4 regions of the Bradyrhizobium sp. USDA 4354 genome follow, and region 2 is predicted to be linked to each of the others. Evidence: predicted binding sites of a transcription regulator. Region 2 holds the regulator's gene; each other region holds the start of a gene.
The links. The regulator LexA, encoded in region 2, represses DNA repair genes until DNA is damaged. The targets are predictions, from matches to a motif close to TGTTCNNNNTGTGTTCNG.

Region 1: ruvC (crossover junction endodeoxyribonuclease RuvC) is a predicted target of LexA. The motif match lies at 2,406-2,423, and genes of this name have one in related genera.
Region 3: uvrA (excinuclease ABC subunit UvrA) is a predicted target of LexA. The motif match lies at 2,699-2,716, and genes of this name have one in related genera.
Region 4: ACVIIV_RS04655 (ATP-dependent Clp protease adaptor ClpS) is a predicted target of LexA. The motif match lies at 2,589-2,606, and genes of this name have one in related genera.

What each region holds. Positions count from the first base shown of each region.
Region 1 is NZ_JBSSDC010000001.1:560,806-565,927, reverse strand. Features, by position in the region: gene ACVIIV_RS02725 (methyl-accepting chemotaxis protein) at 1-1,277, opposite strand, end outside; gene ACVIIV_RS02720 (YebC/PmpR family DNA-binding transcriptional regulator) at 1,497-2,243, shown strand; gene ruvC (crossover junction endodeoxyribonuclease RuvC) at 2,454-2,981, shown strand; gene ruvA (Holliday junction branch migration protein RuvA) at 2,978-3,595, shown strand; gene ACVIIV_RS02705 (hypothetical protein) at 3,592-4,056, shown strand; gene ruvB (Holliday junction branch migration DNA helicase RuvB) at 4,053-5,105, shown strand.
Region 2 is NZ_JBSSDC010000001.1:5,191,259-5,196,380, forward strand. Features, by position in the region: gene ACVIIV_RS24035 (ComEC/Rec2 family competence protein) at 1-746, shown strand, start outside; gene ACVIIV_RS24040 (hypothetical protein) at 872-1,306, opposite strand; gene ACVIIV_RS24045 (hypothetical protein) at 1,518-1,697, opposite strand; gene lexA (transcriptional repressor LexA) at 1,864-2,565, opposite strand; gene ACVIIV_RS24055 (molybdopterin molybdotransferase MoeA) at 2,742-3,953, opposite strand; gene ACVIIV_RS24060 (hypothetical protein) at 4,175-4,381, opposite strand; gene ACVIIV_RS24065 (HAD family hydrolase) at 4,543-5,122, opposite strand, start outside.
Region 3 is NZ_JBSSDC010000001.1:5,315,878-5,320,999, reverse strand. Features, by position in the region: gene ACVIIV_RS24625 (outer membrane protein) at 1-669, shown strand, start outside; gene ACVIIV_RS24620 (outer membrane protein) at 909-1,577, shown strand; gene ACVIIV_RS24615 (outer membrane protein) at 1,789-2,535, shown strand; gene uvrA (excinuclease ABC subunit UvrA) at 2,811-5,122, shown strand, end outside.
Region 4 is NZ_JBSSDC010000001.1:968,882-974,003, reverse strand. Features, by position in the region: gene ACVIIV_RS04665 (GntP family permease) at 1-258, shown strand, start outside; partial or broken gene ACVIIV_RS04660 (tannase/feruloyl esterase family alpha/beta hydrolase) at 355-782, shown strand; gene ACVIIV_RS04655 (ATP-dependent Clp protease adaptor ClpS) at 834-2,558, opposite strand; gene ACVIIV_RS04650 (MarR family winged helix-turn-helix transcriptional regulator) at 2,754-3,203, shown strand; gene ACVIIV_RS04645 (enoyl-CoA hydratase) at 3,218-3,988, shown strand; gene ACVIIV_RS04640 (methyl-accepting chemotaxis protein) at 4,111-5,122, shown strand, end outside.

The DNA.
Region 1 (5,122 bases), 4.6 Mb from region 2:
AGCGCATTGCCCGCTTCCATGGCGCGGGTGACGAACTCCGTGCTCTCCTCATGGATCGACCAGAGCTTATCCTCGATCTTCTCGTTGAGCGCGGCGTTGGGACCAACGAATTGCGCGCGGGCGCCGGCCTTGGATTGCTCGACCACGCGCAGGCGGCAGGCGCCGATGTTTTCGAGGGTGCCTTCGATCATCGCTTGCTGTGCAAGCCGGCCTGCGTCCGCGCCGCCGATCAGCACGCCTTCCATCGCGATTTCATAGACCGGCATCACGCCGCGCGAGGTCTCGAACTTGAGATGGCAGGGCAGCCGCTCCGTCTTGCGGCGGTCGTCGTGCTCGCTCTGGCGGAGCAGCACGGCGCAGCGCGATTTCAGCTTCTGTGCGAACGTGGTGACGGCCCTGCCGGCACCGGCGACGCTCTCGCCATGGGTCTCGGCCGCCTTGGTCGCGGCATCGATCTCGGCCGCGCTCTCGCCGACCGAGATGATGAACTCCGAGGCGCTGGCGGCGTTGCCGGAGACTTCACTGGTCGTGGCGTTCTGCTCGGCGACCGCGCCGTTGACGGTGTCGAACACCGGGCGGATCGCCTCGATCGCCTGCGAAATACGATGCACCGCTTCCGCAGAGCCGGCGGCGTCGCGCTGGAGCGCATCGATCTTCTTTGTGATCTCTTCCGTTGCGCTCTGCGTCTGCACCGCGAGGGCCTTGACCTCGGTGGCGACGACCGCAAAGCCCTTTCCCGCGGCGCCCGCTCGCGCGGCCTCGATGGTCGAGTTGAGCGCGAGCAGCGTGGTCTGCCGCGCGATCTGCGCGATCAGATTGACGACATTGCCGATGGCGGCGGAGGATTCGCGCAGGCGATCGACATTGGCGCGGGCTTCCTGCGCCGCAGCGCTGGCCTCGTCGGCGAGCTTGCCGGCTTCGCGGACCTGCGCCCCGATGCCCAGGGCGGACTGGGTGAACTTGTCGGCGGCATGGGCAAAGGTGGAGGCGGTCGACTGCGCCGCATTGGTGCGGCCGGTCAGGGCGTCGGTGCGGTCGCGGATGGCGGCAAGCGTCGCCGCGGTCGCCTCGGCGCCGCCGGCCACGGAATGGGCGGCGCGCTCGAGCTGGCGAATCATCGCGCCCAGCTCGAGTTCCAGCAATTCCAGGATTTCCCTGGCGGAATCGCTTTCAGTGGCCGGGGCGGGCTCGGAATTGGCCACCGGCTGCGCGGTCTGCGGAGCTGCCACAGGGCCAGCCATATCAGGCAGGCGCTTCCGAAATAGTCCGAACGCCATCACGTCTCTCTTGTCGGGGAACGGGCGGACGCTATTTTCGCAGGCCGGAATGAAATCAGGGTTAACGACGCCCGACCTCTAGGCACGGACCATTACGGTGGCTAGCTCTACAGTGCTACCGTAAGGCTACCAGAGCCCTTTGATTCCGGTGGGTTGGCGGCCTATAAGGCCGCGCTTCCCACGCTCACCTTTGGCTGACTATTCCACAAGAGACCACGCATGGCCGGACATTCCCAATTCAAGAACATCATGCACCGCAAGGGGCGGCAGGATGCGCAGAAGTCGAAACTGTTCGGCAAGCTGGCGCGGGAAATCACCGTCGCGGCCAAGCTCGGCACCCCTGACCCCGCCATGAACCCGCGCCTGCGCGCCGCCGTGATCGCCGCGCGCCAGGAGAACATGCCGAAGGACAATATCGAGCGCGCCATCAAGAAGGCGCTCGGCAGCGATGGTGAGAACTATGACGAGATCCGCTACGAGGGCTATGGTCCCGGCGGCGTCGCCGTCATCGTCGAGGCACTGACCGACAACCGCAACCGCGCCGCTTCCGACATCCGCTCCTTCTTCACCAAGTCCGGCGGCAATCTCGGCGAAACCGGCTCGGTCTCTTTCATGTTCGACCGCACCGGCATCATCGAATACGACCGCAGCGTCGCCTCCGACGACGCGGTGCTGGACGCCGCGATCGAGGCCGGCGCAGACGACGTCGTTTCCGGCGAGGGCGGCCACGAGATCTACGCCTCGACCGAAAGCTATCGCGACGTCGCCAAGGCGCTGGAAGCCAAGTTCGGCGAGCCGCGCAAGGCCGCGCTGATCTGGAAGCCGCAGAACACGGTTACGGTCGACGACGAGACCGGCGAGAAGCTCTTGAAGCTGATGGACCTGCTCAACGAGCACGACGACGTTCAGAACGTCTACGCCAATTTCGAGGTGTCGGACGCGCTTGTTGCGAAGATGGGCGGGTAGGGCCCGCGTGTCCCGGACGCGGCGCAGCGCGAAGCGGTGCGACGCAGAGCCGGGACCCACGGCGCCGCGTGCGCTGGAGGCAACATGGGCCCCGGTTCAGCAGCGCAGCACTACGTGCCGCGTTGCGCCCGGGGCACGAGACCGTCTTTCCCCTGTTATTTCCGTTCTGTTTCTGTTTCCCTCAGTCCGGCCAGCCGCTATCACTGGCCCATGACCGCGCTCCCGATTCGTGGCCCCGTTCGCATCATCGGCATCGACCCCGGCCTGCGCCGCACCGGCTGGGGCGTGATCGAGGCTGAGGGCAACCGCCTGATCTACGTCGCCTGCGGTTCGGTGGAACCGCCGGACGATCTGCCGCTGGCGAGCCGGCTGCTCGCGATCCACGAGGGGCTCGCGTCCGTCCTGTCCGATCACCAGCCGGTGGAAGCCGCGGTCGAGCAGACCTTTGTGAACAAGGACGGCGTAGCGACGCTGAAGCTCGGCCAGGCCCGCGGCGTCGCCATGCTGGCGCCTGCAATGTTCGGCATCTCTGTCGCCGAATATGCGCCGAACCAGGTCAAGAAAACGGTGGTCGGTGCCGGCCACGCCGACAAGCAACAAATCGCGATGATGCTGAAGATATTGCTGCCGAAAGCCGAGCCGCCGTCCGCCGACGCGGCCGACGCGCTCGCCATCGCCATCACCCACGCCCATCACCGCCAGAGCACCGCGCTCCGACTGAAGGTGGTGGGAATATGATCGGCAAGCTCAAGGGCCTGATCGATTCCTACGGCGAGGATTTCGTCATCCTCGACGTCGGCGGCGTCGGCTATCAGGTGCATTGCTCGTCGCGCACCTTGCAGCATCTGCCGTCGCCGGGCGAAGCCGCCGTGCTGTCGATCGAGACTTACGTCCGCGAGGACCAGATTAAACTGTTCGGCTTCCGCACCGATCAGGAGCGCGAATGGTTTCGCCTGCTCCAGACCGTGCAGGGCGTCGGCGCCAAGGTCGCGCTCGCGGTGCTCGGCACGCTGTCGCCGGCCGACCTCGCCAACGCCATCGCGCTGCGCGACAAGGCCGCGGTGGCGCGCACGCCCGGCGTCGGCCCCAAGGTCGCCGAGCGCATCGTCACCGAGTTGAAGGACAAGGCGCCGGCCTTTGCGAATGTCGATCCCGCCGTCGTGCATCTCGCCGGTGCCGTCGACGACCAGCGCGCGCCGCGCCCCGTGGCAGATGCGATCTCCGCGCTGGTCAATCTCGGCTACGGCCAGCCGCAGGCCGCCGCGGCGATCGCGACAGCGTCACGCAGTGCAGGTGAAGGCGCCGAGACCGCGCAACTCATTCGGTTGGGTCTGAAGGAACTGGCGAAATGAGCGACGGCCAGCGCCTCTCCGCGTGGGGCCAGGGCGCGGCACGCCAACAGTTGTTGCGGCTCGGCGGTATGTTCGTCGCTGTTTTTCTTGGAACGTTTGTTGCCGGATATCTTGCAATGCTGGCAGTGTCGGCATCAGGTTGCTTTCTGAGCCGTGTTATTCGATGCTTCTCGACCTCGCGCGACCTGATCGGGTTCAGCAGTTTTGCTCTGCCGAGACTGTCTTTGCCCGCAGCCATTACAGCGCTGTTGGTTACGACGATCTTTCTATTCCGCGGCATTGTCGTCTGGTGGAACGTTCTTGTCGCAAGCTTGCTTTCGGTTCTGGTGATAGGTCTGATTGATCGCGTGCCGTTTCATTCGGGCGAAGTAGTTCTCATCTTTGTGTCAGGTTTGATCTTCTTCGTGGGAGCTCAAGCTTCCCTTCTCATCCGCAATCGGCTCGTTAGATCCTTGATATGACCACTCCTCCCCGCATGGTCTCGCCCGAGCGCCGCAGCGACGATGTCGGCGACACCGCGCTGCGCCCGCAATCGCTGTCCGACTTCGTCGGCCAGCAGCAGGCGCGCAAGAACCTCTCGATCTTCATCGAGGCGGCGCGCAAGCGCGGCGAGGCGCTGGATCATGTGCTGTTCGTAGGTCCCCCCGGTCTTGGCAAGACCACGCTGGCGCAGATCGTGGCGAAAGAGCTCGGCGTCGGCTTCCGCGCCACGTCGGGTCCTGTGATCGCCAAGGCCGGCGATCTCGCAGCTCTCCTCACCAATCTTGAAGAGCGCGACGTGCTCTTCATCGACGAGATCCATCGCCTCAGCCCCGCGGTGGAAGAGGTGCTCTATCCCGCGATGGAGGATTTCCAGCTCGACCTCATCATCGGAGAGGGCCCGGCGGCGCGCTCGGTGAAGATCGAGCTGTCGAAATTCACCCTGGTCGGCGCCACCACGCGCGCAGGCCTCCTCACCAATCCCTTGCGCGACCGTTTCGGCATTCCGGTCCGGCTCAATTTCTACACGATCGAGGAATTGGAGAGCATCGTCAGCCGCGGCGCGCGCGTGCTCAATGTCGGCATGAGCGCGGACGGCGCCAACGAGATCGCGCGCCGCGCCCGCGGCACGCCGCGCATCGCCGGGCGCTTGCTCAGGCGCGTGCGCGATTTCGCTTCCGCGGCCGATGCCGACAAGATCGACCGCAAGATCGCCGATCACGCGCTGAGCGCGCTCGAGGTCGATGCCGCAGGGCTCGATGCCATGGACCGCCGCTATCTCACGACCATCGCGATGAACTATGGCGGCGGCCCGGTCGGCGTCGAGACCATGGCCGCGGCCCTGTCGGAGCCGCGCGATGCCATCGAGGACATCATCGAGCCTTATCTCATTCAGTGCGGCTATCTGCAGCGCACGCCGCGCGGCCGCCTGCTGACCTCGCACGCCTTCCGCCATCTCGGCATCGCCGAGCCCTCGCGCGATGCGGCGGCGCAGTTCGGCCTGTTCGGCACGGATGACAGCGACGAGTGATTTGCTGAAACGTTCGC
Region 2 (5,122 bases):
TGATGGGGATCGGCATTGACTGGATGGTCGCGGTCTCGCGCTGGGTGGCGGCTCTGCCTGGCGCGGTTGGTCGCATTCCGGCGTTCGGGATCGCGCCGCTGATCGCGGCCAGCCTCGGGATCATCGTGATGGGCCTGTTGCGCACGCCCCTGCGATGGTCCGGTGCCCTGGTGTTGCTGGCAGCGATCTTCTGGGGGCTGTCGGTGCGGCAGCCCGATATCCTGATTGCCGGGGATGGCGCGAGCGTCGCGGTCCGGGGCGGGGATGGGCGCCTGCGTGTGATCCGCGCAAGCAAGGATGGCTTTCTGCTGAAGGAGTGGTTAGCCGCCGATGCCGATCCGCGCGATGCCGCCGACGTCGCGTTGGCGAGCGGTGTGTCGTGTGACGAGGCCGGCTGCGTGACGCCGCTCGGGGACGGGCGGCTGGTCGCGCTGTCCTTGCGTATCGACGCGCTCACCGATGATTGCAGCCGCGCAGCGTTGGTGGTGACGGCGCGGCCCGCGCCGCCCGATTGCGCGGCGATGGTGGTCGATCGGCCGCGTCTCGCCAGTCAGGGCGCGCTGGCTCTGACGCGGAGCGGAGAGGGTTTCTCGGTGCAGGCGGTGAGGGCGAGGGGCGCAAGCCGCCCCTGGCTGCCGGCCGGCGCCGGCGAGGGGAATTTCGACGGCAGCCTTGCGCCGAAGACGGCCGTGCCCCGCAATCGGGACGCAACGCCATCGGAGGCCGACTTGCAGGCTGACGATTGAGGATAGATGCGGAGGGAGGCCGGTCCGACGGGATTCCGTAGGACACAACCCAAACCATCTCGCCGGCCGCGGCCGGCGATGGCATTTCAATCCTGGCGCTCGACCCATCGGCCGGGGCGACGACGTCAGCCGATCGGCAGGCGCGTGATTGTGGACCGCGTGTCGGCGACGATCTGCGGCTTGTGCTCGCGCTCGCCAAGGGGCTGGGTCACCGGCAACTGCAACACGGTCGCGCGCTGGCCTTCGACGAGCTGTGTCACCAGCACGTATTTGCCGTCGGGAAATTCGATCGCATCATGATGGCGATCGGGAATGTGCGGGTCGATCTTGCCGAACTTGCCGACGCGGGAGTTGACGGTGCGCGTCCAGATCCAGCGGTTGTCGTAACGAACGTTGTCGGCGAAAGCGAGCTCCGTTCCCGGCAGCAGGCAGACCGCGACGGAGAGGTCGGCTTCGGAGGCGAAGCCGCGTGTCGAGGTGCCACGGAAGGTTGTCGTGACAATCGTCTCGCCGACTTCGGCGGGGCGTGTCGCGACGGCATGCAGGCTATAGTCACACATCGGATGCTCCTCATGCGAAGATAGCGACCCGCACTCCTTTGGAGGCGCAGGCCTCTATCAGGATGGAAGTATGCAACGCTCTGCTTTGTTGTAGGCAAATCTGCGGCTGGGCTCCGCAAGCCACGATCACATTATCTTTCCCGGATTCAATAGGAACAAAGCCGACATCTGTGCATTCCGAAGGCGCAAGTCAGCGCCCCGCGGGCGCCGATCAGCTCGAATATTGCCAGCTCGATTGCGGAGGCTGCGCGATTGCATTCCGCGCGTTGCGGATATGCTCGTTGGTCGCCGATTGCTCGCGCACATGGCGGTGCGATTGTGTGGCGCCGACTTGCGACGCTGATGCTGCGATCAGCGCCGCAATGATTGTCCATGAAACGATCTGGCGCATGGCCTCTCCTCGAACTCTCATGCTGCGAAGCAATGTCGCTTCGCGCGGCATACCGAGGATGTAGCGCCGGAGGAGGGGCCGGATAATCTGAGCAGAACCGGAAAGACCATCCAGCCGGAGCGGATACTGATCCGCTCCAATAGGTGTCGAACGACCGCAGGACCGCTCAGTACTTCCGGTAAAGCCCGATCAGCTTGCCCTGAATCTTCACGCGGTTCGGCGGAAGAATGCGGACCTCATAGGCGGCATTGGCGGGCTCGAGCGCGATAGAGGCGCCGCGGCGGCGGAAGCGCTTGAGCGTGGCCTCCTCGTCGTCGATCAGCGCCACCACGATGTCGCCGGTGTCGGCGCTCTCGTTGCGCTGGATCAGCGCCATGTCGCCGTCGAGGATGCCGGCCTCGACCATCGAATCACCGCGCACTTCGAGTGCGTAGTGCTCGCCCGAGCCGAGCATGTCGGGCGGCACGCTGATGGTGTGGCTGCGGGTCTGCAACGCCTCGATCGGCGTGCCGGCCGCGATGCGGCCCATCACGGGCACCGCGACGGGACGCTCACCCTCGTCCACAGGCGGGCTGGAGCTCGCGCGCACCTTGCCGAGATTGCCCTCGATAACGCTCGGCGTGAAGCCGCGGCGATTGCCGGCGGCGGCCTGGAGCTCGGGCAGCTTGATCACCTCGATGGCACGGGCGCGGTTGGGCAGGCGGCGGATGAAGCCGCGCTCCTCGAGCGCAGTGATCAGGCGGTGAATGCCTGACTTCGAGCGCAGGTCGAGCGCATCCTTCATCTCGTCGAAGGACGGCGGCACGCCGCTTTCCTTCAGACGTTCGCTGATGAACCGCAGAAGCTCGTATTGTTTGCGCGTCAACATCTCGACCAAAGTCCCCCGGTTGATGTCGTTCGATTCCGAGACGATGAATTCAGCGATAAGCCGCTACATCCTCGAAACAAATCATGAACGGACACTATATGTTCGATATGTGTTCCGCAACTGCTTAATTTATGGTGAACAGCGCAAAACTCTCGGAATGCGTGTGGCCGCGCTGCTCAGACGGGGAGCCGCAGCACCTCGCAAGGCGTGCCGGCCTCGGCCTTCGGCGCGAACGGTGCGCGCACGAGAAGTACCTGTGCCGCAGCGAGATTCGCAAGCAGAGAGGAGTCCTGATGGTTGACGGGAACGGCGACGAGCGTGCCGTCGCCGCGCAGCTCCAGGCGCGCGCGCAGATAATCCTCGCGCTGGTCGTTGGCACCGAGATCGCGGCCCAGCACGGCGCGCTCGCGGTGATGATGAATCGCTGAACGGCCCGACAGGGCGCGAATCAGCGGCACCATGAACAGGAAGGCGCATACGTATGATGACACGGGGTTGCCGGGCAGGCCGATCACGCGCATTGCGCCGAGCCGCCCGTGCATCATCGGCTTGCCGGGCCGAATCGCGATCTTCCAGAACGCCATCGAGATGCCTTCGCCCTTGAGCGCCTGCTGGACCAGATCGTGGTCGCCGACCGACGCACCGCCGGTCGTGACCAGGATGTCGGCGCCACTCTCGCGGGCACGGCGAATGCCGGCGGAAGTGGCCTCCAGCGTATCGGCGGCAACGCCGAGATCGATGGTGTCGGCGCCCTCGCTGCGGGCGAGCGCGTGCAGGGCATAGCCATCGGAATAGACGATCTGGCCGCGACCGGGCGTGGCGCCCGGCATCACCAGTTCGTCGCCGGTGGCGAGGATCGCGACCTTCGGACGGCGGCAGACGGCGAGATGCGGGTGATTCATTGCGGCGGCCAGCGCGAGATCGCGCTCGGTGAGACGGGTTCCTTTGCGCAGCAGCACGTCGCCCTTAGAGAAATCGACGCCGGCGGGGCGGATGTGCCGACCGGGAATCGCGGCTTCCTTGATCGTGATGTGCTTGCCGTCGGCAACCGTGTCCTCCTGGATCACGACCGCGTCGGCGCCATCGGGAATGAGGCCTCCGGTGAAGATCCGAACGGCCTCGCCGGCGCCGACCGTTCCCGCGAACGGACGGCCCGCCGCGACCTCTCCTGTGACCGTCAGCCTGGAATCGATCGTGGCCGCATCGGTCGCGCGCACGGCATAGCCGTCCATCGCCGACATGGCTTCCGGCGGCTGAGTGCGCCGCGCCGCGACGTCGCGCGCGAGCACGCGATGATGGGCCTCCTCGAGCGAAACCATCTCTTCAGGCAGCGGCTCTGCACCCGCCAGCACCGCGGCAAGCGCGTCAGAAACTGGCATGAGGGCCACGGGTGAACTCCTGCTGGGGGCACATCGGTAAATGGGCGGCGAGAGTTCTAGCTGAGTGCAGGCGCGAGGCAAAGCAGCCCACAGGATGATTTATCCTGCGTGATCTCCGTGGTCGAGGTTGGAGCTCAAGTCCGCCGCGGCATGATCCGGAAGGCGAGACAGACCGGCAAGAGGATGGCCATGGCGAGCACGAGGAGGACGAGCGCCACGGCCAGCATCGGTCAACTCCCGCTCGGTCGGTCCAGGCCGTCGTCCAGTGTGACGTCGGGAGCTTTGGGACCTTGATCCTTGTCGGGCAGCGGATCGGCCTGGGATTTCAGGTCGGCGGCCTTGCTGATCAGCTTGGCGGAAAGGTCAGAATCCGAGGTGGTTTTGGCGAATTCAAGCAGGAGAGAGGCTTGCTTGGTGAGATAGGTTTTGCCCAGCACGTCGATCAGTCCGATGTAGAGGTCCCAACGGACTGATGAGTCCGGAGCGTGGTATTCCGTTCCCGGAACTCGGTACAAAAATGCACGAAGTGATTGGGTTCCCCATATTTGAGAATTTAGTTCCCGGGAACCGCGGCGCGGGTTCTCGCGGCCGATCGGCCTCAGATGCCCAGTGCCTTCAGTGCGTTCCCGACATCGCGCGGTGACGTGACATGCACGGTATTCAAACCGCGCGCCCGCGCTCCCTCGATGTTCTCGGCGAGGTCGTCGAAGAATACAATGCGCTCCGCTGGCACGCCGATCGCCGCGACGACATGGTCGAAAGCCTCCGCATCCGGTTTGCGCAGGCCGATGCTGGACGACAAATACAGCTCGCGGAAATGGCCGAGCAGGTCGGCATATTCCTTCGAGAAATAGTCGACGTGCGGCCGATTGGTGTTGGAGAAGGCGTAGAGCGGCATCTGCTTTGCCGCGCGCGGCAACAGCTCGGCGATTTCAGGCATCTCACCGGCGAAGATCGCATTCCAGCCCTCCAGGAACTGCGCGTCCGAAATGCCGATGCCGAGTGAAGCACGCAGCGAGGCGAAATAGTCCTCGTCGCTGATCTTGCCCATCTCGTGCAGCCGGTAGGCCTCGTCGCGCACATAGCGCGCGACGATGGCCTCGGGCTGGCAGCCGGCATGCCCCGCCCAGCAGGCGATCGCCTTGGAAAAGTCGATGTCGAGCACCACGCGCCCGAGG
Region 3 (5,122 bases), 120 kb from region 2:
CCGGCGCCGATGGTCGCCGCCATCTACGACTGGAGCGGCTTCTACATCGGCATCAACGGCGGCGGCGGCACGAGCCACAAGTGCTGGGACTTCGATGCTGGCGGCGGCGTCCTGGTCGGTGAAGGCTGCCACAACGCGACGGGCGGCACGGTCGGTGGCCAGGTCGGCTATCGCTGGCAGTCGGCGAACTGGGTGTTCGGCCTCGAAGGCCAGGGCAACTGGGCGGACTTTTCCGGCGACAACATCAGCCCGCTGACCGGCCTACGCGATCGCTCGAAGATCAACGCTTTCGGCTTGTTGACCGGCCAGGTTGGCTACGCCTGGAACAACGTGCTGCTCTACGTGAAAGGCGGCGGCGCCGTCGTCGGTGATCGCTATCGGAGCTACGATCTGGCGACAGGCCTCGAATTCGATCGGGCCAACGAGACCCGTTGGGGTGCCACGGTCGGTGCGGGCATCGAATTCGGGTTCGCGCCGAACTGGTCGGTCGGCTTCGAGTACGATCATATCTTCCTCGGCGACCGCACGATCAACTTCACCGGATCGGGCAATTTCGGCATCGCCCCGCTCGGTGTTGTCACGCGTTCCGAGCGCATCAGCCAAGACGTCGATATCGGCCTCATCCGCGTGAACTATCGCTGGGGCGGCCCGATGATCGCGAGGTACTGATATCTCGCTGATATCCTTCGAAAATCAAAGGCCGGCCTAGCGCCGGCCTTTTTGTTTGGGCGCAAATTCGCTGGGGAATAATAAGTCAGCAACCATCACCTTTTGCGGCTGTTGTGGCTTTTCAGTGACACAACTTGCGGCTTTGGTGGTGTAAATGCAGCGTCAGTTGGGCCGTTGAGTCCGCTGCCCTTCCGTCACGGAAGGCAACAACAGAAACTGGGACTGGGATTAAGTTGAAAATGAAGAAGGTTTTGTTGGCTTCGGCCTGTTTGTTTGCTCTTGCGGCTCCCGCGTCGGCTGCTGATCTCGCGGCCCGCCCCTACACCAAGGCTCCTGTGGCTGTTGCCTCGGTCTACAACTGGACCGGCTTCTACCTCGGTATCGTCGGGGGTGGTGCTTGGCAGGACGCCTCCGACATCAAGATGAAGGGTGGTTTCGTCGGCGGCACCGCCGGCTACAACTGGCAGACCGGCAACGTCGTGTTCGGTATCGAGGCCGACGGTGCTTGGGCTGACGCCAGCGACACGGTCACCATTCTCGGCGTCTCCGTGAAGTCGAAGACCGACGCGATGGGTACCGTGCGCGGTCGCATCGGCTACGCCGTCAACAACGTCCTGTTCTACGGCACCGGCGGTTACGCTTGGGTCGACAACAAGATCACCGCCACCCTGGGCGCCGTCTCGATCTCCGATACCAAGTGGCACTCCGGCTGGACAGTTGGCGCCGGCGTCGAGGCGTTCTTCGCTCCGCAGTGGTCGGTCAAGGGCGAATACCTCTATCGCAGCCTCGGCGGCGAAACCTACTTCTCGGGTATCGGCGCTCCTCTCACGACCGGCACGCTCGAGTACCACACCGTGCAGGTCGGCGTGAACTATCACTTCGGCGCCCCGGTCGTCGCGAAGTACTGATCGCTACCGACGTTACACCGTCACGAAAGGCCGGCCTCGCGCCGGCCTTTTTGTTTTGGCTCGCCGGCCAACGTTTTCGGTGAGATGTGGCTGCCGGGTGACACAACCTTTGGCTTTATTGGTGTAAGGCAATGACATTACTTGGGTCATAGGTCCGCTGCTCTTCCGCTCTCCGGAAGACCAGAATGAGAAACGGAAGTGGGGAATGGATATGAAGAAGCTTTTGCTGGCTTCGGCCAGCTTGTTCGCACTCAGCGCGTTGGCACCGGCCTCGGCGGCCGATTTGGCGGCCCGCCCCTACACCAAGGCTCCGGTGGCGCCGATCGCAGTGTACAACTGGAGCGGTTTCTACCTCGGCATCAACGGCGGCGGTGCATCGAGCCGCAACTGCTGGGATGTTAACAATATCCTCGGCATTCCGGGTCCGGACACGGCTGAAGGCTGTCACAATGCGACCGGCGGCGTCGTCGGTGGCCAGGTCGGTTATCGTTGGCAGTCGGCGAACTGGGTCTTCGGTCTCGAAGCCCAAGGCGACTGGGCTAACCTGAAGGGCTCGAATACGAGCTTGTTTCTTGCGCCGCTGGTCAACCAGACCCGGATCGATGCGCTTGGCTTGTTCACCGGCCAGGTCGGCTATGCCTGGAACAACGTGCTCTGGTACGTGAAGGGTGGCGCGGCCGTGACGCACGCCAAATACGACGGTCTGGTGGGGGGCGTCGTCTTCGATAGCGCAACTGAGACGCGCTGGGGTGGCGCGGTCGGCACCGGCATCGAATTCGGCTTCGCACCGAACTGGTCCGTGGCGATCGAATACGACCATCTGTTCATGGGCAAGCGCAACAACTCGTTCACGATTCTCGGCGTCAACGACCGTATCGACCGTATCAAGCAGGACGTCGACATGGGCACCGTCCGCCTCAACTACACGTTCGGAGGCCCGGTCGTCGCGAAGTACTGATCTTCGCTGCCGACGTCACGTCGTCACGAAAGGCCGGCTTCGCGCCGGCCTTTTTGTCTTGGCGGACGCTTCGCGCTCGGTTCCGCACCGCCCCTGCTGCCAGATGCCGCCACCGCGCCAACATTCCGTTGACGATGCGCAACTCCCACTGGAAATCCTTCGCCGTTCTTCCTACGTTCGCTGCCATACCATTGGCGCCGATCCCGGTTCCGGGCGAAGCGCGCCTTTTGCATTGGCGCGATCGCGCGTCTTTGGATTCCTTGAGGACCAGCGGGATGGACGAAGTGATCAGGGCGAAGCGCCAACAACAGAACGCGGGCTCCAGCCTGCGCGCAATTACGATCCGTGGCGCGCGCGAGCACAACCTCAAGAACATCGACGTCGAGATCCCCCGCGACAAGCTGGTGGTGTTCACCGGCCTCTCCGGTTCCGGCAAATCCTCGCTCGCCTTCGACACCATCTATGCCGAGGGCCAGCGCCGCTACGTCGAATCGCTGTCGGCCTATGCGCGCCAGTTCCTCGAGATGATGCAGAAGCCTGACGTCGACCAGATCGACGGCTTGTCGCCGGCGATCTCGATCGAGCAGAAGACGACGTCGAAGAACCCGCGCTCCACCGTCGGCACCGTCACCGAGATCTACGACTACATGCGCCTGCTCTGGGCTCGCGTCGGCGTGCCCTATTCGCCGGCCACGGGCCTGCCGATCGAGAGCCAGACCGTGTCGCAGATGGTCGACCGTGTGCTGGCGCTCCCCGAAGGCACCCGCCTCTATCTGCTCGCGCCGGTCGTTCGCGGCCGCAAGGGCGAGTACAGGAAAGAGCTCGCCGAATGGCTCAAGAAGGGTTTTCAGCGCGTCAAGATCGACGGCACGTTCTACGAGCTTGCGGAAGCTCCGACGCTGGACAAGAAGTTCCCGCACGACATCGACGTCGTGGTCGACCGCATCGTGGTCCGCACCGACATCGGCCAGCGCCTCGCCGAGAGCTTTGAGACCGCGCTGAAGCTCGCTGAAGGCCTCGCCGTCGTCGAGTTCGCCGACGCGCCGGCGGCGCCCGTCGAGGAAAAGAAGAAGACCGCCAAGATCCACGACAAGAGCGGGCCCGAGCGCATCCTGTTCTCGGAGAAGTTCGCCTGCCCCGTGTCCGGCTTCACCATCCCCGAGATCGAGCCGCGCCTGTTCTCGTTCAACAATCCCTATGGCGCCTGCCCGGCCTGCGGCGGCCTCGGCGTCGAGCAGCATGTCGACGAAGACCTCGTCATCCCCGAGAAGGATCTGACGCTACGCAAGGGCGCGATCGCGCCCTGGGCCAAATCGTCATCGCCCTATTACGTGCAGACGCTGACCGCGCTCGGCAAGCACTACAAGTTCACGCTCGACACCAAGTGGAAGGACCTGCCGAAGAAGACGCAGAATGCACTTCTCTACGGCTCCGGCGAGGACGAGATCAAGTTCTCCTACGAGGACGGGGTGCGCTCCTACGACACCAAGAAACCGTTCGAGGGCGTCATCACCAACATCAACCGCCGCTACCGCGAGACGGAGAGCGAGTGGGCCCGCGAGGAGCTGGCGAAATATTTCCACGACGTGCCCTGCGAGGGTTGCCGCGGCTTTCGCCTCAAGCCCGAGGCGCTCTGCGTCAAGGTCGGGGCTAAGCATATCGGCGAGATCTCGGAGCTGTCGGTCAAGAAGGCCGGCGAGTGGTTCGAGACCGTGCCCGAGGCGCTGAACAAGCAGCAGAACGAGATCGCCGGCCGCATCCTGAAAGAGATCCGGGAGCGCCTCACCTTCCTGCTCGACGTCGGCCTCAACTATCTCACGCTGTCCCGCTCCTCCGGCACGCTGTCCGGCGGCGAGAGCCAGCGCATCCGCCTGGCCTCGCAGATCGGCTCGGGCCTGACGGGCGTGCTCTATGTGCTGGACGAGCCCTCGATCGGCCTGCACCAGCGCGACAACGCCCGCCTGCTCGATACGCTGAAGCGGCTGCGCGACCTCGGCAACACCGTGGTCGTGGTCGAGCATGACGAGGACGCCATCCGCCTTGCCGACTACGTGCTCGACATCGGTCCGGGCGCCGGCATGCATGGCGGCAACATCGTCGCCGAGGGCACGCCCGCCGAGATCATGCGCAACCCGAAATCGCTGACGGGCAAGTACCTCACCGGCGAGCTCGAGGTCGAGGTGCCGGAGCGGCGTCCGCCGAACCATCGCCGCACCATCAAGGTGGTGAACGCGCGCGGCAATAACCTCAAGAACGTCACGGCGGAGATTCCGCTCGGCCTGTTCACCTGCGTCACCGGCGTCTCCGGCGGCGGCAAGTCGACGCTTTTGATCGACACGCTCTACCGCGCCATCGCCCGCAAGCTAAACAACGCCAGCGAAGGCGCCGCGCCGCACGACCGTATCGAGGGCCTCGAGCACATCGACAAGATCATCGACATCGACCAGTCGCCGATCGGCCGCACCCCGCGCTCGAATCCTGCGACCTACACCGGCGCCTTCACGCCGATCCGCGAATGGTTCGCCGGCCTGCCGGAAGCGAAAGCACGTGGCTACGAGCCCGGCCGCTTCTCCTTCAACGTCAAGGG
Region 4 (5,122 bases), 4.2 Mb from region 2:
CTTGACACGCTCGGCCAGACCTATGTCGAGATTGCCGCGCGCCACGGCATCGACCTTGCGCTGATGCATCGCGTCGCGGTGATCGGTTCGGGGACACTGGACATTCTGCCGCACAACGGTGCGGTGGTTAGCCTGCTCGCGATCTGCGGCCTGACCCATCGCGACAGCTATCTCGACATTGTGATGGTGGGCATTGTGACGTCGCTATTGGCGCTGGTGGCCGTGATCGCGTTGGGGAGCGCGCTCGGATCATTCTGATGGACGGCTCGGCGTGAGCGATTGACGGTAGGACGAAGGTTGCATTGGCTGCGGCCAGCCGTCGACGCAACAAATCGAGAAAGCCGGGTGGAAACGATGACGCGAAAGAAAGCGAAGCTGTGTGCGTTGCTTGTAAGCTCGATGGCGACGCTGGGTGCGGGCACGGCGCCGACGGCAACGCTGGCAGAGGATGCCGATGCGGTCTGCAAGGGGCTCGTCAGCGGTACTGACGCCGCAAGATTGATTCCGCAACGTTGCGGGCGCCGTCGCAGCTCGCGGTTGCCGAACGCGGGCCGACGCCGTCCGGGCGCATCACGCCGGCCCATCCGCGCTTCTGCAAGGTGCTCGGCCATATCGACCCCACCGATCCCAAGGCGCCGCCGATCAAATTCCAGGTCAACCTTCCCGTCGATTGGAACGGCCGCTCGCTGCAATATGGCGGCGGCGGTTTCAATGGTGTGCTGATCACGGGGCTTGCGCTGCCGCCAGCCTATCCCTTCGACGAGCCGTCGCCGGTCACGAAGGCGTCGAGCTTCACCTGCGCGCCGTAACAGCTGCGCCGCTCAGACCACGTATCACCCCGCCGCCATGGCCTGCGCGGCACCCAGCAATTGTGCATTGAGCCGGCCGCCGGCGAACAGCATGTCGTCGAGCGCCTCGTCGATATCGGCGGAGATCACGGAGCTGCCGCCATCGCGCGCGAGGCTGGCCTGCGCCAGTCGCCGCGTCAATTCTTTGATGAATGCGCAACTCGTGCCTTCGCTGCGTCGGGCTGCCTCCGCGACGATCGTGTCATCGAGCGGCAGTCCCTTGCCATAAAGCCGGACCAGCTTGCCGCGGCCGGTCTCATCGGGGAGCGGCACTTCAATGGCTTGATCGATGCGGCCGGGGCGACCAGCAAGGGCTCCTTCGAGATCCTCAGGCCGGTTGGTGGTCAGGACGAACAGGATATCTGCGTCCTCCTTCAAACCATCCATCTCGTTGAGCAGCCTATTCAACATGGACTCCTCGCAGGGTCCCATGTCGTCGCGGTCGCGGGCTATGAGATCGACGTCCTCGATCACGACCATCGAGGGTTGCAGTAGCCGTGCCAGGCTCATATAGGCGCCGAGCAGGCCGATTTGCTCGGCCGTGATGATCAGCGTCGTATGCCCGGGCAAATGTGTTGCGAGATAGCGGATCGTGTGGGTCTTGCCAGTGCCTGGCGGTCCGTAAAGCAAGATGCCTTTGCGTGTCGACTGGCCGAGCCGGCGCAACTGGTCGCGGGTGTTGACGAAAGTCAGAACGTTGCGATCGAGCAGCCGCAGGGTCTGTTCCGGGAGGATCACCTCGCTCCGCGACACCGGCGGCAACCGATGCACGGTGATGCCGCGCGAACGGCCGCGATACTCGGAATCGGCGTCGAGCGACAGGATCTTGCCGCGATAGCTGCGCGCAGCTTGCACGGCCTGCTCGAACTCACCAAAACACTTCTGGACGAGGGCCGCGCCTGCAGTGCCTGACGGCACAAGAATCTCAATCCGAATTCCCGGTTCGCGGCTGAATTCGCGGTGAGCACAGAGCAAGACCGCATAACGCAGACTATCCTGCGCGCACAACCACAGGCCGTTATCGAGACATTTGACCGGGCTCTTCTCGCCGACATCTACATCGGAATATTGCAGCGGAGCAATCGCGGTCGCATAGCGACCTTCCCGTAGGAGCCGTGAGATCGACAGCGTTTCGTAGCGCTGTTCCTCGTTCAGCCCGAATAGCCGGATCGACTCGCTGAACAGTCGGTCGATCGCGGCCTGCACGTCCACCCGCATATGACCGGGGAACTGCCGGATAGTGGTCACAAGCTTGCTGCGCGCGACGTCGGCAAAGTGCCAGTTCAGCACGTCGCAGGCGTATTCGAACTCGTTTTCCGGCTCCGGCGTGCTCGTGCTGTCTGCTGCACGAATACAGTCGCTGCACAGCCAGACCGTGCGTTCCCCGATCCGCACTTCCGTCTGTCCTTCAGGTTTGCCGCAGAGCTCGCAAGGGGTCCTGATCTCTTCAAGCGTGATCTTCAGGGGATGCTGGCCGAGCCAGATATATTGCTGGGCTGACTTGAAGAGTGCCTCTGCGACGGATTGCGGGTAGGGACCGCAGGCGGCTTTCTCCTCGCGCTCGATCCGGCCTATCAGCGCGGCGGCTTCGCGCTCCGTCTTACCGAAAACCTGGCGGAGCAGTCCGATGACGAATTCGTCCGGCGTATCGTCGTCATTGTGAATCACCAACTGAGCCGGCTCATGCTCCCCGCACGCACCTTTCGTCATGAAATGACTCCACTGCAACTTGAGCTAGAATGGAACAAATAAGGAACATAAAAGAGAGCAGCCGTCAAGCGGGATGGTCGCTATTTCCATTTGATGCTCGATTCCCGATACGCTGATCCACTCGCGACCTTCCCGCGCCGGGTCGGCAATAGCGTCGCCTTTGACAATCCCAGTCGCCTTGGTTATATACTTCGCATGCGAAATAAAGGAACCGGGGCCAGACACCATCGGCTGATCTACCTGCTGAGTGTCGCGCACCGCCGGTTGCAGCGCTGGATGGCGGCTCGGCCTGAGAGCGAGGTGACGCCGGCGCAGGCGGGGCTGCTCTTCATCCTCGGCAAGCAGGATGGCGTTCTGATCGGCGAGGCGGGCGCGGCACTCGATCTTGGACCGGCCGGCATTTCCGGGCTGGTCGACCGCACGGCGGCCGCAAAACTGATCGAGCGGCAGGCCGACCGCGAGGATGGCCGCGCCTGGCGCATCTGGCTGACGCCGAAGGGGCGCACCGCACTCGCGCAGGCGAAAGCCAGTGCGGCCGAGGTCAACGCGGCGCTGACGGAAGGATTCACGGCCGCGGAAATTGACATCGTCGCGCGCTGGCTGACGAGCATTCAAGACAAGTTTCCAAGAAGTTCAGACGAATAACACGGAGCAGACCAATGACCGAGCACGTCCGGATCGAGAACAACGGTGGAATCCTCACGCTCACGCTGGCGCGCCCCGACAAGAAGAACGCGCTGACCGATGCGATGTACGGCAAGCTGGCGGACGCCATCGAATCCGCCGAGTTCGATCCGTCCGCCCGCGTGATCCTGATCCGCGGTGAGGGCGACATGTTCACCGCCGGCAATGACGTCGGCGAGTTCGCGGCCGTTGCAGCCGGCAAGTCCGAAGGCAGCCGCAACGTCGTGCGCTTCATCCAGTCGCTGGCGCGCTGCACCCGGCCGCTGGTCGCGGCCGTGCAGGGCCGCGCCGTCGGTGTCGGCACCACGATGCTGCTGCATTGCGATCTGGTTGTGCTCGCCGACAACGCGCAATTGTCGACGCCGTTTGTCAGCCTCGCGCTGGTGCCTGAAGCCGCCTCTAGCCTGTTGATGCCGGCGCGCATCGGCCACGCCCGCGCCTACGAGATGTTCGCGCTCGGCGAGACCGTATCTGCCAAATCGGCGCTGGAATGGGGCCTCGCCAACCGCGTGGTGCCGCTCGACAAGCTCGAAGCCGAGGCGCTTGCGCTGGCGCAGCGTCTCGCCCGCCAGCCGGCCGGTGCCCTCATCGCGACCAAGCGGCTGATGCGCAACGGAGAGGCGCTGGTCGCGCAGATGCAGGCCGAAGGCGAGCAGTTCGCGCAGCGTCTGCGCACCGCCGAAGCGCGCGAGGCGTTTACGGCGTTTGCCGAGCGCCGCCCGCCGGATTTCACGAAGGTGGCCTGAAAAGGGCGCAGCCTGTCAGGAGGCGCAGCGGCCACAGCCGCAGGCATTTGATTAAAGTCTTAACCAAACCTTGGCATGTCACCGTGCAAGATGACCGCTCGTGACGAGCAGGTCTTTTGGTCATGTCAATTTTTAAGAAATCGGTAAGCACGCTCCTCCTGGTTCTGATGACACTGCTGGCCGCCGGCGCGCTGACCAGCACGGCGATCCAGATGGTCGGCGCGTTCGGCCGCTACAGCGACAGCCTGGAGACCGAGCGGCTCGCGAACGCCGATAAGGCGATCTTCCATGGCGTGCTCGCGTTACGTAACAATCGCGGCGATGCCCAGAGCGCGCTGCTCGGCGAGGACGATCCGCGCGCCAAGCTCGGCGCCGCCGAGAAGGCCGAGCAGGCCGGTTTTGACGCCATCATCGCGGCACTCACGACCATCGAATTCGCCCGGCGCGACGAGCTCGCGGGCACGCTGAAGCAACGCTGGAACGAAGCCGCGCCAAAATTCCAGTTGTTCTATGACGAGGCCAAGCTGCCGCGTGGCGAGCGCAAGGTGGAACGTACCGCGCCTTGGTACGATGCCGTCACCAAGGTGATCGAGACGGCCAATCTCGCCTCCACCGCGGTGTCGAACCGCGCCTGGATGAACGATCCCTTCATCGCCCGCATGATCCAGGCCCGCCGCCTCGCCTGGCAGGTGCGTGACCGCTACGGCATCCAGTGCTCGACCTTGCGTCCGAACGTCAACAGCTCCAAGCCGCTCGACGAGGCCCAGAAGCAGACCGTAGCTGGCTGGAACGGCATCATCACCGCCGGCTGGACCGGCATGGAGGAGCTGCTGGCTGCGCCTGACGTGACGGCGGATCTCGTCAATACGGCCAAGGAGGCGCGCGCCAAGACCGATGGCGTCCTCAAGCAGATCGGCGATCTCACCAAGAACTTCGACGGCAGCGGCCGTCCGGCGATGCCCGCCTCGGAATGGAATGCGCTATGTCAGTCGCCCTTCGCGTCCATCGTCGCGGTCGCGAACAAGGCGCTCGACCTGTCGATCGCGCGCGCCGAGACGGTGCAGGCGAAGGCCCTGACCAATCTCATCGTGCAGTCCTTCGCGTTCCTGCTCGCGTTGGCGGTGACCCTGGCCG